2 regions of the Rossellomorea sp. FM04394 genome follow, and region 1 is predicted to be linked to the other one. Evidence: a T-box and tRNA genes for the amino acid it is inferred to sense, from the RefSeq annotation. Region 1 holds a T-box; the other holds one or more tRNA genes.
What was found. The T-box of region 1 lies ahead of tyrS (tyrosine--tRNA ligase). A T-box ahead of a tRNA ligase gene usually reads a tRNA of that ligase, here a tRNA-Tyr.

Region 1 (9,037 bases):
TACTGGCCCAAGCTGGAAATTATCTCGTCGTCTTGGAATCTCTCTAAGCGGTACGGGTAAAGAATTAGAAAAGCGTCCTTACGCTCCTGGACAACATGGTCCAAACCAACGTAAAAAAATCTCTGAGTACGGTTTACAACTTCAAGAGAAGCAAAAACTTCGTCACATGTACGGAGTAACTGAGCGTCAATTCCGTAACCTATTTGACCAAGCTGGCAAATTACAAGGTAAGCACGGTGAAAACTTCATGGCGCTACTTGAGTGCCGCCTGGATAACGTTGTTTATCGTCTAGGTCTTGCTCGTACTCGCCGTCAAGCACGTCAACTTGTTAACCACGGTCACGTAACAGTGAACGGATCTCGCGTAGACATCCCTTCATTCCGCGTTCTTCCTGGTCAAACAATTTCAGTTCGTGAAAAATCACGCAACCTTGACATCATCAAAGAAGCGATGGAAGTGAACAGCTTTGTTCCTGAATTCCTAACTTTCGATGCTGACAAATTAGAAGGTACTTTCACACGCGTTCCTGAGCGTTCTGAATTACCAGCTGAAATTAACGAAGCTCTTATCGTTGAGTTCTACTCTCGTTAATCTTTGTGAGAAAAACACTGTCCATTTTTTGGGCAGTGTTTTTTTTGATTTCTTTAATAGATTAAGTCATTGTCTGAACATTTATTAGTAAAATTTGTAGAGTTCACGATATTTTACGTATGTGATGGAATTATGAGAAGCGTTTCTTATGAAGTATTTGAGATATATTTTCAAAAATGGACCGTTTATTTTCAATTTCCAAGATATATTTTCAAAATGGCACTTTTATTTTCAATTAATACGATATATTTTCAAATCCCCCTTCCGCACATAAAAAAGCACGGTACCCGCTCCACAAAAGAGTAACGGATACCGCACTGTCAGATTCGATAATAGTATTATACGTACTGAATTCTAAAATATTTCTTCTTTCCGCGGCGAATGATGGTAAATTGTCCTTCAATCATATCTTTCTCATCCATCACATGCTGAAGATCTGTTACACGTTCCCCGTTAATGTAAATCGCTCCATTCCCGACATCTTCACGGGCTTGTCGCTTAGATGGTGAGATTTTTGCATTTACGAGAAGATCGATCAATCCAATGGTATCTCCTTTAGGCTGTTCGAAGGAAGGGACATCTTTGAATCCTTCCAGAATTTCAGAAGCCGATAATGTCTTAATTTCACCACTGAATAATGCTTGTGTGATGCGGATGGCTTGATCAAGTGCTTCTTCGCCATGAATCAATTTTGTCATTTCTTCAGCCAGCGCCTTTTGCGCCTTGCGAAGGTGAGGCTCCGTTTCAACGGACCCAGCCAATGCATCGATTTCTTCGTGTGAAAGGAATGTAAAGTATTTCAGGTATTTCACGACATCTGCATCAGCCGCATTGATCCAGAACTGGTAGAACTCGTAAGGAGATGTCTTCTTCGGATCCAACCAAATGGCTCCACTTTCGGTTTTACCAAATTTAGTTCCGTCTGCCTTTGTCACGAGTGGAATCGTGAAACCAAACGCTTTCGTTTCTTCCTCATGAGTACGTCTGATCAATTCAAGGCCGGTCGTGATATTTCCCCACTGGTCACTGCCGCCGATTTGAAGCTTACAATTGTAGTTGTCGTATAGATGATTGAAGTCCAGTGCTTGAAGAATGGTATACGTAAATTCAGTGAACGAAATACCTGATTCCAGGCGAGATGAAATCGTATCTTTTGCCAGCATGTAATTTACGCCCACATGCTTACCGAAATCACGAAGGAATGTTACAACATCCATTGCTCCGATCCAGTCATAGTTATTCACCATTACTGCACCATTTTCCCCTTCGAAATCAAAGATGCTCTCCAGCTGTACTTTAATGCTCGCCACATTCCCCTGAATCGCTTCAATTGTCTGCAGTTTACGCTCTTCATTTTTACCACTCGGGTCTCCGATCAATCCGGTTGCCCCTCCCACTAGCACAAGTGGACGATGCCCTTGATTCTGGAAGCGTCTCAATGTTAAAAATGGGAGCAGATGCCCGATATGCATACTGTCTGCTGTCGGATCGATCCCGCAGTAAATCGAAATGCTTTCTTTATTCAACAGGTCCTTCAACCCTTCAGCGTCCGTTTGCTGATACGTTATTCCACGCCATTCCAAATCTTTTATCAAATCCATGTTTTTTCCTCCTTTTTTTGTAAAACACACACGGCAATACCCAAAAAAGACAACAAAAAAGTCCCTGCATATATGCAGGGACGCTGTCGCGCGGTACCACCCAATTTAAGGAATTATATCCTTCACTCATTAAAGATAACGGCTTTAACCGTTTGCTGCTACTAAAGGTTCACAGCAAAAGCTCCAGGATGTAATTCATCGGCCATTTGTGTCAGTTTACAGCAACCACTGACTCTCTAATTAACAGGGAAGGCAGACTACTTATTCCTCTCATTGCGATCACAAATCATTTTTGTAAGTAAATCCGACTTTATGCCGGATCTTCATTCATTTAGCTATATAAGGTTTTTACCACATTCTAAAATATTAGTCAACTAAACACATGATAAAAGACCATTTTATGTGACTTTTTCCGACAGCTCTCCTGTAAATATGCTATAATGGGAATGTTCTGGGGGGAATGCTTATATGAAGGAAAAATGGAACAAATTACTCGAAAAATTAGACCCTGCAATCAGGTTCTTTTCAAATACTGGAGTTCAAAAACGAGCTAGAATTACATACGGAGTATTTTGGAATCTGTCCCTGATACTTGTCGTTCTATTTGTATTAGGTTTTGCATTTGCAGGAGGAGTCGGAGCGGGTTATTTCGCTTCTCTCGTGAAGGAAGAACCGATTCGTCCTTATGACCAAATGAAAAAGGACATTTACAACTATGAAGAAACATCTCAGCTTTACTTCGCAGATAACGTCTATCTCGGAAAACTGCGGACTGATCTTGAGCGCGAAGAAGTAAAGCTTATAGATGTCTCCGAAGACCTGCGAAATGCTGTAATTGCAACGGAAGATGAATACTTCAAAGATCACAACGGTGTCGTACCTAAAGCAATCATGCGTGCCGTACTTCAGGAATTCACCAATTCCTCTACCCAATCAGGTGGAAGTACACTCACTCAACAGCTGATCAAAAACCAAATTCTGACGAATGAAGTATCCTTTGAACGAAAAGCCAAGGAAATTCTCCTCGCCCTTCGCTTGGAACGTTTCTTTGAAAAGGACGAAATCCTTGAAGCGTACCTGAATGTAGCTACACTTGGACGTAATTCCTCCGGCCGGAATATCGCCGGTGTCCAATCGGCTGCCCAAGGGATATTCGGAGTGGACGCCAAGGACTTAACCCTGCCTCAATCCGCGTTCATTGCAGGACTTCCACAAGCTCCTTTCTCTTACACTCCATTTACGAATAACGGAGAATTGAAAGAGAATCTGGAAGCTGGAATGAGCCGCAAAAACACTGTACTCTACAGAATGCACCGGGAAGGTTACATTACGAAGAAAGAGTACAATGATGCTGTTGCTTACGACCTATCGAAAGATTTCATCAAGCCTAAACCATCACCGAGCGAACAATATCCATGGCTGACAGCTGAACTGGAAAGCAGAGCAGTGGATATCATGACGGATGTACTGGCTGAGAAAGACGGATATTCAAAACAAGATCTTGAAAACAATGATGAACTTGAAGAGAAATACCGAACGCTCGCTGACCGTAACGTACGTCAAAGCGGTTACGAAATTCACTCAACCATCAATAAAAAAATCTATGATCAAATGCAGAAAACCAAAGATGCTTACGAAATGTATGGTCCTTCTAAATTTGTACCGGCAACGGATCCTGAGACAGGAGAAGAAGTGGAAGTGCAGGAGCCGGTTCAGGTCGGGGCGATCATGATCGAGAACAAAACCGGTCGCATCATCAGTTTCATCGGGGGCCGTGATTTCAAAACGGAACAAATCAATCATGCCACCCAGTCACTGAGATCGAACGGTTCCACCATGAAGCCATTACTTGCTTATGCCCCGGCACTGGAATACGGATATATTTCACCTGGATCCCCTATTCCTGACGTAGGTGTGAACATCAATGGATGGCAGCCTGAAAACTACTCTCTTAATGAACGGGGACTTTTCCCTGCGAGATATGCACTGGCAGAATCATTGAACCTACCTGTTGTAAGGACGTATGCCAATATCTATAACCGGAATCCCTTTAAAGAGTTCCTTCTGAAAATGGGCTTTTCATCACTAAACAGCCGCTACGACAATAATCTGTCCCTTGCATTGGGGGCCACGACAAGTGGTGTAACAGTGGAAGAAAACGTGAATGCCTACACTACCTTTGCAAACGGCGGAAAATTCATTGATGCCTATATGATTGATAAAATTGTCGATCAAGAAGGGAATGTGGTTTACGAGCATAAAGTAGAACCGGTGGATGTATTTAGTCCGCAGACTGCTTACCTCACCATCGATATGATGAGAGATACCCTTGATCACTCTCTGGGTACGGGACGTTATGCGAAGAAGTTCCTGAACTTTGGTTCAGATTGGGCCGGGAAATCCGGAACGAGTCAGGACTACAAGGATCACTGGTTTGTCGCATCCAATCCGAGCATCACATTCGGAACCTGGTTCGGATATGACACGCCTTCTTCATTAAATACACCGGGGTCCCGGGCACAGTATGGACATTATGGATTACGTAATATCCGCTTATGGTCATATTTATTGAATGATACGAGGGACCTGGCTCCTAAGCTGATTGATCCCGATGCTTCGTTTACAGCACCGGAGGGCATCGTAAGAAGATCCTTCTGCTCGATCTCAGGATTACTGCCATCAGAAGCCTGCAGTCAAGCCGGCTTAGTGAAAAGTGATTTATTTAACGCTAAGTACGTACCAACCAAAACAGACGACAGCTTACTCATGAGCCGTTATGTGATGGTAAACGGCAAAAAGTATTTAGCACTGCCTAGTACGCCTGCAGAATTTTCACAACCGGGAGTGATCTTGAATCCTGACTTTGTGAAGAATGTATTTGGTTCTGTACCTGGAGATCCAAATAAACTTATTCCAGAAGGTGACAATCGATTTAAAAATGTTCTGATCGCAGAAAATAAAATTTCTGACGACGGATCAGCTCCTGGTACGGTAAAAGCAAGTGCGAATGGAAATACCATCACTTGGACGTCGTCCGCAAGCAGTGATGTCGTCGGATATCGTGTATATAGTAAATCCGGCGGAAAGGTCGGGAGTATCAAGTCTGGCGGGAGTTATTCAGTATCCGTCGGAAATGGTGATTTCTTTGTGGTTGCCGTTGACGTAGCAGGAAGACAATCTGCCCCTTCCAACACTGTACAAATTGGAAGACCGGAGCCTGAGCCAAAGCCTGAAAAACCGGCTACGGACCCGAAACCGCCTGGTGATAAACCAGCCGACCCCCCTCCTAAACCAGACAAGCCTGAGCCACCACCGCCACCTCCATCTGATGATGGCGGCGGTGATGGCGGAGGCGGTGACGGCGGAGGCGGTGACGATGGCGGAGGAACCGAACCACCGGCTGAACCGGAACCACCTGCTGAGGAGAACTAGATAACAAGTTGGAAAACGAGCGAAAAGTGTTTACCTTTCGCTCGTTTTTTTGTTTTGGGTTAGGGGGATGGAATATTGACTGGGACTGGCCTTTGATGTTTCATGCCACTTTGGACGTTTGTCTGCCATATACTTATTTTATCTGCCGTTTTTTCAATTTACCTGCCAAATCCTATTTTTATCTGCCATTTTTTATAATCCGACAAACTTCGCACCCCCCCATCCCTTACCTCCCCAATCATCAACCTCAACCAAAACAGTAACCACAAAAGAACCCCCGCTCAACGAGCGGGGGTTCTTCCATCTATTAATCTTCCATTGTACTTAAATCACCCGTAGGGAGGTCTAACTCCCATGCCTTCAACACGCGACGCATGATTTTTCCGCTTCGGGTCTTTGGCAGTTTGTCACGGAATTCTATTTCTCTCGGAGCCGCATGGGCAGCCAATCCTTTTTTCACGAATTGACGAATCTCTTCTTTCAGATCATCCGTCACTTCATATCCGTCGCGAAGAGCGATGAACGCTTTGATGATTTCGCCACGGACCGGATCCGGCTTTCCAATGACACCCGCTTCTGCAACCGCAGGATGTTCTACAAGCTTGCTTTCAACCTCGAAAGGTCCAACTCGTTCTCCAGACGTCATGATGACATCATCGATTCGGCCCTGGAACCAGAAGTATCCGTCCTCATCCATATAAGCTGAATCTCCTGAAACATACCAGTCACCAGGCATAAAGTATGATTCATACTTCTGGGGATTATTCCAGATCTGGTTCATCATGGATGGCCAGCCTTTTTTGATCGCCAAGTTCCCCATACGGTAAGGAGGCACTTCGTTTCCTTGATCATCCACAATCGCTGCTTTCACTCCCGGGAATGGTTTACCCATGGAGCCGGGTTTGATTTCCATGCTTGGATAGTTACAAATCAGTTGTCCGCCTGTTTCCGTCATCCACCAAGTATCATGGATGCGCAGGTTGAATACTTTCATCCCCCAACGGACAACCTCAGGATTCAAGGGCTCTCCTACGCTCAGGATATGGCGAAGCGAGCCTAAGTCGAACTGCTTTACGACTTCATCCCCGGCACCCATCAACATTCTGAAGGCCGTTGGGGCACTGTACCAAACAGTCACTCCATAATCCTCGATCGTTTTATACCAGTTTTCCGGCTTGAAGCGTCCCCCTACAATGACGTTCGAAGCACCTGTCAGCCATGGACCGAAGATCCCATACGAAGTCCCTGTGACCCAGCCTGGATCCGCTGTGCACCAGTACACGTCCTCTTCCTGCAAATCAAGCACCCATTTGGACGTTTGATAATGCTGGATCATAGCGTTATGAACATGCAGGACCCCTTTTGGCTTTCCAGTGGAACCCGACGTATAGTGAAGGATCAACCCATCATTCCGGTCTACCCACTCTACCGCCAGTTTATCACTCGCTTCAGCAAATTTAGTCATGAAGTCAATATGGACATCGTCCTCCTCTACATCCTCTCCGACTAAGAACACATGCTTTAAGTTTGGAAGTTCACTTACCGGGACCCTCTTTAAAAGTTCAGGAGTCGTGATCAGCACCTTTGCTTCACTATCCTCTAAACGATCACGGACAGCTCCCTCCATGAATGCCTCAAACAGAGGACCTACGATGGCACCCAGTTTGATCGCACCTAATACGGAGAAATACAATTCCGGTGATCTAGGCATGAAGATGAAGACACGATCCCCTTTTTCAACATCCCCAAAACGCTTCAATACATTTCCAGCTTTGTTCGACATCTTCTTCATTTCAGAGTACGTATATTTTTCATCACGTTCTGCATCTCGGTAATAAAGAGCGACTTTATTTTTCCTGAAAGATACTGCATGTCGGTCAATCGCTTCATGTGCCAGATTGACGCGACCTGTTTCCGCCCATGAAAATTCTTTTTCGACATCTTTCCAATCGAATGATTGGTACGTATTTTCATAGCTTTCAAGATTATAGTTTCCCTTCGTCACTGGTAGCGCTTCCACTTTCATATACCGCATCCCCCTTATGTAAGAAATTACAATCTTATTATAGTATAAATTTAATATTTTCTCAATTTTTTAAAAAATCTGCCACAATGTACCCATTGCTGTATTTATTATAAAAACTCTTCAAACCCTAGTCCTGGATAGGTATTGCAGAATAACTTCCCTGCTGCAAAGGTCTGAAAATTTTGTGAAAGCGCTATACATTTTTTAATTTCATGTATAATGTACTTGAGGAATATCTTTAGGTGGTGTCCAGATGAAATTGAAAAAAACCTATAATGCAACAGAATTAAAGACAACAAAAGGGAATCTCATCATTGAAGGTCCGATTTCCGCTGAGGAATTGGCCCGGCTTGATTTTCACGAAGACTTGGTCGCTTTCAGACCTCCCGCTCAACAGCATAAAGCCCTTGTTGAGATTGCCAGTTTACCAGAAGGACGAATCCTGATTGCAAGAGACAATCATACGATCGTTGGATATGTTACATATTTATATCCTGACCCCCTTGAACGCTGGTCCCAAGGGAAAATGGATAATCTTATCGAGCTTGGGGCAATCGAGGTCATCCCTAAATTCCGGGGGGCTTCAGTCGGGAAACACCTTTTAAGAGTTTCCATGATGGATGATCATATGGAAGATTTCATTGTGATTACGACTGAATACTATTGGCATTGGGACCTTAAAGGAACGGGCTTGAACGTATGGGAATATCGTAAGGTGATGGAAAAGATGATGAACGCCGGCGGTTTGGAATATTACGCAACTGATGACCCTGAAATCAGCTCCCATCCAGCCAATTGTTTAATGGCGAGAATCGGTAAAAGAGTGGATTCAGATTCCATCCAACGATTTGATCAACTGAGATTTATGAATCGTTTTATGTATTAATGGAGTTCTGACAAGTTTTCTAAAGGGGTGGAGAACGTGATTGTAGAAGAAATCATGAAAACGAAAGTCGAAACATTAAAGGCAGACGATACAATTGAAACAGCCATAAAATTAATGCGGGAGAAGAAAATCAAGCATATCCCGATTACGAATGATGCGATGGAAGTGATCGGAATCGTGAGTGACCGTGATGTAAAAGACGGTACCCCATCTATTTTTCATGATGAGTCCTCTACCAGTGAGTTACAGAATCCTCTTAAGTTGATCATGAAAAAAGATGTGATCACAGGTCATCCTTTGGACTTCGTCGAAGAGGTCGCCGCTCTCTTTTATGAGCACCGAATCAGCTGCCTGCCTATCTTGAAGGAAAATAAGCTCGTAGGAATCATAACTGAAACAGACCTGTTGTACACCCTCATTCAACTGACGGGAGCCCACCAGCCCGGCTCTCAAATTGAAGTGAAAGTCCCACATAAAGCCGGCATCCTCTATGAAGTGGC
Region 2 (9,037 bases), 1.2 Mb from region 1:
AAAAATGATTATAAATTTCTTTTAATGGAAAAAACTACAAATACAAACATTAAGGGGTGACATACTTGCTGGGGTTAATGATTAATGACAGAGAGAAACAAGAAATAGAATATTTGTTAAAAAGAGAAATGGATGAAATACTGTTCGATCTAAAAGATTCTCGAATTGATCATATCGTTAAGAGAGCAATGGATGAACGGTACAAAATCTTATTCTCACTCTTTAAAAGGTTTGCCAGTCAAAAGGAATGTTTAAAATATATGAAGACGGCAGCGAAGAAAGAAACATATTAATGAAAATCAGCTTCCGCTTATATCCGAGTGGGAGCTTTACTATTTACTAATGAATTCAGGTAATGTATGCCTGAAAGGTGGAGGGGTGTAAAATAGTTAATGTGGTTGAAATGTTTTTTTAAAAAAGTTCATAAAATGTATTGACCGCCCCGAAAAATCTTGGTATATTAATAAGCGTCGCTGAAACGCAATGAATTATTTAGAAGAAACACCAATAAATAATTTTAAAAAAACAGTTGACATCACACGGTTGTGTGTGATAAATTAATAAAGTCGCTCCAAACAAGAGCGGTGTGCATTGAACCTTGAAAACTGAACAAAACAAGACAATACGTCAACGTTAATTCTAGATTTATTTTTAAAGAGCTATTCAAACTTTTATCGGAGAGTTTGATCCTGGCTCAGGACGAACGCTGGCGGCGTGCCTAATACATGCAAGTCGAGCGGACTGATGGGAGCTTGCTCCCATCAGTCAGCGGCGGACGGGTGAGTAACACGTGGGTAACCTGCCTGTAAGACTGGGATAACTCCGGGAAACCGGGGCTAATACCGGATAACTCATTTCCTCGCATGAGGAAATGTTGAAAGATGGCTTCTTGCTATCACTTACAGATGGACCCGCGGCGCATTAGCTAGTTGGTGAGGTAACGGCTCACCAAGGCGACGATGCGTAGCCGACCTGAGAGGGTGATCGGCCACACTGGGACTGAGACACGGCCCAGACTCCTACGGGAGGCAGCAGTAGGGAATCTTCCGCAATGGACGAAAGTCTGACGGAGCAACGCCGCGTGAGTGATGAAGGTTTTCGGATCGTAAAACTCTGTTGTTAGGGAAGAACAAGTACCGTTCGAATAGGGCGGTACCTTGACGGTACCTAACCAGAAAGCCACGGCTAACTACGTGCCAGCAGCCGCGGTAATACGTAGGTGGCAAGCGTTGTCCGGAATTATTGGGCGTAAAGCGCGCGCAGGTGGTTTCTTAAGTCTGATGTGAAAGCCCACGGCTCAACCGTGGAGGGTCATTGGAAACTGGGGAACTTGAGTGCAGAAGAGGAAAGTGGAATTCCAAGTGTAGCGGTGAAATGCGTAGATATTTGGAGGAACACCAGTGGCGAAGGCGACTTTCTGGTCTGTAACTGACACTGAGGCGCGAAAGCGTGGGGAGCAAACAGGATTAGATACCCTGGTAGTCCACGCCGTAAACGATGAGTGCTAAGTGTTAGAGGGTTTCCGCCCTTTAGTGCTGCAGCTAACGCATTAAGCACTCCGCCTGGGGAGTACGGTCGCAAGACTGAAACTCAAAGGAATTGACGGGGGCCCGCACAAGCGGTGGAGCATGTGGTTTAATTCGAAGCAACGCGAAGAACCTTACCAGGTCTTGACATCCTCTGACAACCCTAGAGATAGGGCTTTCCCCTTCGGGGGACAGAGTGACAGGTGGTGCATGGTTGTCGTCAGCTCGTGTCGTGAGATGTTGGGTTAAGTCCCGCAACGAGCGCAACCCTTGATCTTAGTTGCCAGCATTCAGTTGGGCACTCTAAGATGACTGCCGGTGACAAACCGGAGGAAGGTGGGGATGACGTCAAATCATCATGCCCCTTATGACCTGGGCTACACACGTGCTACAATGGACGGTACAAAGGGCAGCAAGACCGCGAGGTTTAGCCAATCCCATAAAACCGTTCTCAGTTCGGATTGTAGGCTGCAACTCGCCTACATGAAGCTGGAATCGCTAGTAATCGCGGATCAGCATGCCGCGGTGAATACGTTCCCGGGCCTTGTACACACCGCCCGTCACACCACGAGAGTTTGTAACACCCGAAGTCGGTGAGGTAACCTTTTGGAGCCAGCCGCCTAAGGTGGGACAGATGATTGGGGTGAAGTCGTAACAAGGTAGCCGTATCGGAAGGTGCGGCTGGATCACCTCCTTTCTAAGGAAGATTTACTAATACGTTTGACACGTCGAAGTTTTGTTCAGTTTTGATGGTTTAATTACTATCAAAACTTTTTGTCTCTTACGAGACGAAAATGGATTTGTTCTTTGAAAACTAGATAAAGATAAATTGATAGTCAAGAAATTACCGAGTATCGCCATTTTAGGTTTTAAACCTGATGTAACAACCAATTCGGTTAAGTTATGAAGGGCGCACGGTGGATGCCTTGGCACTAGGAGCCGACGAAGGACGGGACTAACACCGATATGCTTTGGGGAGCTGTAAGTGAGCTTTGATCCAGAGATTTCCGAATGGGGGAACCCATTGTTCGTAATGGAACAATATCCTTACTTGAATACATAGAGTATGGAAGGCAGACCCAGGGAACTGAAACATCTAAGTACCTGGAGGAAGAGAAAGCAATTGCGATTCCCTGAGTAGCGGCGAGCGAAACGGGATGTAGCCCAAACCAAGAGGCTTGCCTCTTGGGGTTGTAGGACACTCTATACGGAGTTACAAAGGAATGAAGTAGACGAAGAAGTCTGGAAAGGCTCGTCAAAGAAGGTAACAACCCTGTAGTTGAAACTTCATTCCCTCTTGAGTGGATCCTGAGTACGGCGGGACACGTGAAATCCCGTCGGAAGCTGGGAGGACCATCTCCCAAGGCTAAATACTCCCTAGTGACCGATAGTGAACCAGTACCGTGAGGGAAAGGTGAAAAGCACCCCGGAAGGGGAGTGAAATAGAACCTGAAACCGTGTGCCTACAAGTAGTCAGAGCCCGTTAACGGGTGATGGCGTGCCTTTTGTAGAATGAACCGGCGAGTTACGATCCCATGCAAGGTTAAGTCGATGAGACGGAGCCGCAGCGAAAGCGAGTCTGAATAGGGCGAATGAGTATGTGGTCGTAGACCCGAAACCAGGTGATCTACCCATGTCCAGGATGAAGTTCAGGTAACACTGAATGGAGGTCCGAACCCACGCACGTTGAAAAGTGCGGGGATGAGGTGTGGGTAGCGGAGAAATTCCAATCGAACTTGGAGATAGCTGGTTCTCTCCGAAATAGCTTTAGGGCTAGCCTCATGTGTAAGAGTCTTGGAGGTAGAGCACTGTTTGGACTAGGGGCCCTCATCGGGTTACCGAATTCAGACAAACTCCGAATGCCAAAGACTTATCCATGGGAGTCAGACTGCGAGTGATAAGATCCGTAGTCGAAAGGGAAACAGCCCAGACCACCAGCTAAGGTCCCAAAGTATACGTTAAGTGGAAAAGGATGTGGAGTTGCTTAGACAACCAGGATGTTGGCTTAGAAGCAGCCACCATTTAAAGAGTGCGTAATAGCTCACTGGTCGAGTGACTCTGCGCCGAAAATGTACCGGGGCTAAACGTATCACCGAAGCTGTGGATTGATACCTCTAGGTGTCAGTGGTAGGAGAGCGTTCTAAGGACTGCGAAGCTAGACCGTAAGGACTGGTGGAGTGCTTAGAAGTGAGAATGCCGGTATGAGTAGCGAAAGATGGGTGAGAATCCCATCCACCGAATGCCTAAGGTTTCCTGAGGAAGGCTCGTCCGCTCAGGGTTAGTCGGGACCTAAGTCGAGGCCGATAGGCGTAGACGATGGACAACAGGTTGATATTCCTGTACCACCTCTTTTCCGTTTGAGCAATGGGGGGACGCAGGAGGATAGGGTAAGCGCACTGCTGGATATGTGCGTCTAAGCAGTTAGGCTGATGATGAGGCAAATCCCATCATCGTGAAGGCTGAGCTGTGATAGCGAGCGAATTATAGTAGCGAAGTTCCTGATTCCACACTGCCAAGAAAAGCCTCTAGCGAGGAAAAAGGTGCCCGTACCGCAAACCGACACAGGTAGGCGAGGAGAGAATCCTAAGGTGAGCGAGAGAACTCTCGTTAAGGAACTCGGCAAAATGACCCCGTAACTTCGGGAGAAGGGGTGCTCTGGTAGGGTGCAAGCCCGAGAGAGCCGCAGTGAATAGGCCCAGGCGACTGTTTAGCAAAAACACAGGTCTCTGCGAAGCCGTAAGGCGAAGTATAGGGGCTGACGCCTGCCCGGTGCTGGAAGGTTAAGAGGAGTGCTTAGCGCAAGCGAAGGTGCGAATCGAAGCCCCAGTAAACGGCGGCCGTAACTATAACGGTCCTAAGGTAGCGAAATTCCTTGTCGGGTAAGTTCCGACCCGCACGAAAGGCGTAACGATCTGGGCACTGTCTCAACGAGAGACTCGGTGAAATTATAGTACCTGTGAAGATGCAGGTTACCCGCGACAGGACGGAAAGACCCCGTGGAGCTTTACTGTAGCCTGATATTGAATTTTGGTACAGCTTGTACAGGATAGGTAGGAGCCTTGGAAGCCGGAGCGCCAGCTTCGGTGGAGGCATCGGTGGGATACTACCCTGGCTGTATTGAAATTCTAACCCGCGCCCCTTATCGGGGTGGGAGACAGTGTCAGGTGGGCAGTTTGACTGGGGCGGTCGCCTCCTAAAGAGTAACGGAGGCGCCCAAAGGTTCCCTCAGAATGGTTGGAAATCATTCGCAGAGTGTAAAGGCACAAGGGAGCTTGACTGCGAGACCTACAAGTCGAGCAGGGACGAAAGTCGGGCTTAGTGATCCGGTGGTTCCGCATGGAAGGGCCATCGCTCAACGGATAAAAGCTACCCCGGGGATAACAGGCTTATCTCCCCCAAGAGTCCACATCGACGGGGAGGTTTGGCACCTCGATGTCGGCTCATCGCATCCTGGGGCTGTAGTCGGTCCCAAGGGTTGGGCTGTTCGCCCATTAAAGCGGTACGCGAGCTGGGTTCAGAACGTCGTGAGACAGTTCGGTCCCTATCCGTCGTGGGCGCAGGAAATTTGAGAGGAGCTGTCCTTAGTACGAGAGGACCGGGATGGACGCACCGCTGGTGTACCAGTTGTCTTGCCAAAGGCATCGCTGGGTAGCTATGTGCGGAAGGGATAAGTGCTGAAAGCATCTAAGCATGAAGCCCCCCTCGAGATGAGATTTCCCATCACGTAAGTGAGTAAGATCCCTAGAAGATGACTAGGTAGATAGGTCAGAGATGGAAGCATGGCGACATGTGGAGTTGACTGATACTAATCGATCGAGGACTTAACCACAAAGAGTCATTTTTAAATGAACAACATTGGCTGATATTCGGCTTTCTTGACATCAATTCTTTATCTAGTTTTCAGGGAATAAATTTTAATTTACCCCTTGAAAAACACTGAAAATATTATATAATAGTATTTGTCATTGTAAGCAATTCGTCTGGTGATAATGGCGAAGAGGTCACACCCGTTCCCATGCCGAACACGGAAGTTAAGCTCTTCAGCGCCGATGGTAGTTGGGGGATCTCCCCCTGTGAGAGTAGGACATCGCCAGGCTATATTATTCCGCAGTAGCTCAGTGGTAGAGCTATCGGCTGTTAACCGATCGGTCGCAAGTTCGAATCTTGCCTGCGGAGCCATTGCTTCCATAGCTCAGCAGGTAGAGTGCTTCCATGGTAAGGAAGAGGTCACCGGTTCGAGCCCGGTTGGAAGCTTTTATATTTTTATTTGAATGGCCCATTGGTCAAGCGGTTAAGACACCGCCCTTTCACGGCGGTAACACGGGTTCGAATCCCGTATGGGTCACCAATTTTTTTAACTTACCATTACATATTGGAGGATTAGCTCAGCTGGGAGAGCATCTGCCTTACAAGCAGAGGGTCGGCGGTTCGATCCCGTCATCCTCCACCAAAGATTTTTGCGCTAGCAAAATATCTTTCCTTTAATTGCTACCATGAATTAAATATGCCGGTGTAGCTCAACTGGTAGAGCAACTGACTTGTAATCAGTAGGTTGGGGGTTCAAGTCCTCTTGCCGGCACCATGTTTTTTTAGCTGGAGGGGTAGCGAAGTGGCTAAACGCGGCGGACTGTAAATCCGCTCCTTCGGGTTCGGCAGTTCGAATCTGCCCCCCTCCACCATTTTGTATATTTAAGTGTAAAATGGACATCCTATAAATGTCCCTTTTTTATGCCATTAGAGTAATTATTGGGCTATAGCCAAGCGGTAAGGCATCGCACTTTGACTGCGACATGCGTTGGTTCGAATCCAGCTAGCCCAGCCATTACGAGCCATTAGCTCAGTTGGTAGAGCATCTGACTTTTAATCAGAGGGTCGAAGGTTCGAGTCCTTCATGGCTCATCACACATTTTCTCACATCGCATGGTGTGAGAATTTCTCTATAATCTTAATCGCATGATGGGGCCTTAGCTCAGCTGGGAGAGCGCCTGCTTTGCACGCAGGAGGTCAGCGGTTCGATCCCGCTAGGCTCCACCAAGATTTTTGTAAAAAGCAAAATATCTTTCCGTTTACGAAACGTGAGCGAAGTGAACTAACCATACATACGACATGATTAAACCTTGAATCTTTTAGGAGATTTGAGGTTTTTTTGTATGTGAAGATAGAATGGGTATTAAATGCTACTATTTAGGCGTCAGTTTAAAGGATTGCGTAATTTATTATCGACTTTCCCGTATATATTATCGACTTTTAAAAAACTTCACTATATTTATTATCAACTCTAAATCCTTTGCCACAACTAGAAGATCTGAATTTTACTTTTTCAGAATTTCTTAAGAAAATCAATGCTCAACCTCTAATTTCTCCCAACTGTTCCAAGGATATTTTCAAGTTTCCTACACTTATTTTCAAATTTCAGATTTTATTTTAAATTCTGGGCCATTTATTTTCAAATTCCAATTTTTATTTTCAAATCGCACTTTACCCCGGACCACGAATCAATATCAATTTCCCCCCTGGCATCCTCGTCCAAAAAACGTCTACATAATCTTACACCATTCCACCTTAAATACCTCTACACGCGCATATATATACACAATCCTGTCCAGTTGAACCATGGCTTATAGTATGGATAAAATAGAGGAGTAAATAAATTTCGAATTGGGGGAATTTTTCATGAAGAAAAATATTTCTATTATTGGTGTACCGATGGATTTAGGTCAAATGCGCAGAGGCGTGGATATGGGGCCGAGTGCGATTCGTTACGCCGGAATCGTTGAGCGTCTTGAAAACCTTGGGTATGAGATTAAGGACTTAGGGGATATCGAGATTGGCCAGGCAGAGCGTGTACATAATAATCCTGATACGAACCTGCGTAACTTGAAAGCGGTTGCTGAAGCCAGTGAGACGTTGGCTGGTAAGGTGAATGATGTTATAGGGAGTGGAGATTTCCCATTGATCTTTGGTGGAGACCACAGTATTGCGATCGGAACATTGGCTGGTGTTTCTCCTCACTATGAGAATTTAGGTGTGATTTGGTATGACGCACATGGTGATTTGAATACAGGGGATACGTCTCCGTCAGGTAATATTCATGGCATGCCTCTTGCGGTGAGCTTGGGTATCGGCCATGAAGATTTGACAAGTATCGGGCAGAACTCACCAAAGATTAAGCCTGAAAACATTGTCATTATTGGAGCTCGTTCTTTAGATGAAGGAGAAAGAGAGTTAATTAAAGAAAAAGGCATTAAAGTATATACGATGCATGAAATCGATCGCCTTGGTATGACGAAGGTAATGGAAGAGTCCATTGATTACTTGAAGAGTAAGACGGATGGCGTTCATTTGTCTCTTGATTTAGATGGATTGGATCCTAGCGATGCTCCTGGGGTAGGGACTCCTGTTCTTGGGGGGATAAGCTACCGTGAGAGTCATTTAGCAATGGAGATGCTACAAGAAGCAGGAATTATTACATCTGCGGAATTTGTAGAAGTTAATCCTATTCTGGATGAAAAGAATAAAACGGCTACTGTAGCTGTAGCGTTGATGGGATCCCTGCTTGGAGAGAAATTACTATAATCCAATCTGTGCTCGCAATGCTTCCCATATTAAGGACGACAGAATATTCTAAGGTTGTCCGGGGTGACTTGTGAGAGTGAATAAAAAAAGGCTGAGAACCCTTCAAGGTTCTCAGCCTTCATCTATTTCTCTTCAATGGTGTTTGACCACTTGGTATTGATTTAATAGATCGTCAAGACGAGTACTCAAATCAACAACTTGCTCATCGGCAAAGGAAGACTTTAATGCAAGCTCGACCATTTGGCGACGGCAGTCTTCAATTTGAAATAATAACTCATTCATTCTTCCCCTCATTTCGAGATCCTCCTACATATAGAAATAATTAGTTCCTTTATACCCTTTTTCTAATAATTGTAAACATTTTTCCTGGAAAATTTGTTAGGATAGTAATATAAAAAATTTGAAACCTTTTGATAGGGTGTTACGTATATAAATATAGCCGCATAGAGCGGAGGTTGTGAAATGGAAGCATTAGTGAAAAAGCGGATAAAACAAGTGTTGAAAGGTGATCAGAACGCATTTGCAGAATTAGTCGAGCTTTATAAGGATAAAGTGTTTCAAATTTGCTACCGTATGCTTGGTAATCGTCATGAGGCAGAGGATATTGCTCAAGAGGCTTTTATCAGGGCATATGTAAATATTGAAACCTTTAATCAAAAGAGAAAGTTTTCTACTTGGCTCTTTCGGATAGCGACGAATCTATGTATCGACCGGATCCGGAAGAAGAAGCCGGATTATTTCTTAGATGCAGAGGTAGCAGGGACTGAGGGTCTGACGATGTATTCACAGGTGGCAGCGGATGTTCAGCTTCCGGAAGATGAAGTGGAGAATATGGAGCTGCAGGAAACCATTCAGAAGGAAATTTCCAAGTTACCTGAGAAATATCGATCGGTCATTGTTTTAAAATATATTGAAGAGCTTCCTCTTCAAGAAAT

Region 2: it has a tRNA-Tyr gene. The T-box ahead of tyrS (tyrosine--tRNA ligase) is inferred to sense a tRNA for this amino acid. The anticodon was not compared.

Annotation. Positions count from the first base shown of each region.
Region 1 covers NZ_CP168654.1:3,404,067-3,413,103, forward strand. The annotation lists gene rpsD (30S ribosomal protein S4) at 1-592, shown strand, start outside; gene tyrS (tyrosine--tRNA ligase) at 931-2,193, opposite strand; T-box leader at 2,267-2,476, opposite strand; gene ACCB35_RS17170 (transglycosylase domain-containing protein) at 2,662-5,625, shown strand; gene acsA (acetate--CoA ligase) at 5,933-7,651, opposite strand; gene ACCB35_RS17180 (GNAT family N-acetyltransferase) at 7,905-8,537, shown strand; gene ACCB35_RS17185 (acetoin utilization AcuB family protein) at 8,574-9,037, shown strand, end outside.
Region 2 covers NZ_CP168654.1:168,140-177,176, forward strand. The annotation lists gene ACCB35_RS00940 (hypothetical protein) at 66-293, shown strand; rRNA gene ACCB35_RS00945 (16S ribosomal RNA) at 672-2,223, shown strand; rRNA gene ACCB35_RS00950 (23S ribosomal RNA) at 2,421-5,355, shown strand; rRNA gene rrf (5S ribosomal RNA) at 5,506-5,622, shown strand; tRNA gene ACCB35_RS00960 (tRNA-Asn) at 5,631-5,705, shown strand; tRNA gene ACCB35_RS00965 (tRNA-Thr) at 5,708-5,780, shown strand; tRNA gene ACCB35_RS00970 (tRNA-Glu) at 5,800-5,874, shown strand; tRNA gene ACCB35_RS00975 (tRNA-Val) at 5,901-5,976, shown strand; tRNA gene ACCB35_RS00980 (tRNA-Thr) at 6,033-6,108, shown strand; tRNA gene ACCB35_RS00985 (tRNA-Tyr) at 6,122-6,205, shown strand; tRNA gene ACCB35_RS00990 (tRNA-Gln) at 6,274-6,348, shown strand; tRNA gene ACCB35_RS00995 (tRNA-Lys) at 6,353-6,425, shown strand; tRNA gene ACCB35_RS01000 (tRNA-Ala) at 6,485-6,560, shown strand; gene rocF (arginase) at 7,200-8,102, shown strand; gene ACCB35_RS01010 (aspartyl-phosphate phosphatase Spo0E family protein) at 8,235-8,396, opposite strand; gene sigW (RNA polymerase sigma factor SigW) at 8,565-9,037, shown strand, end outside.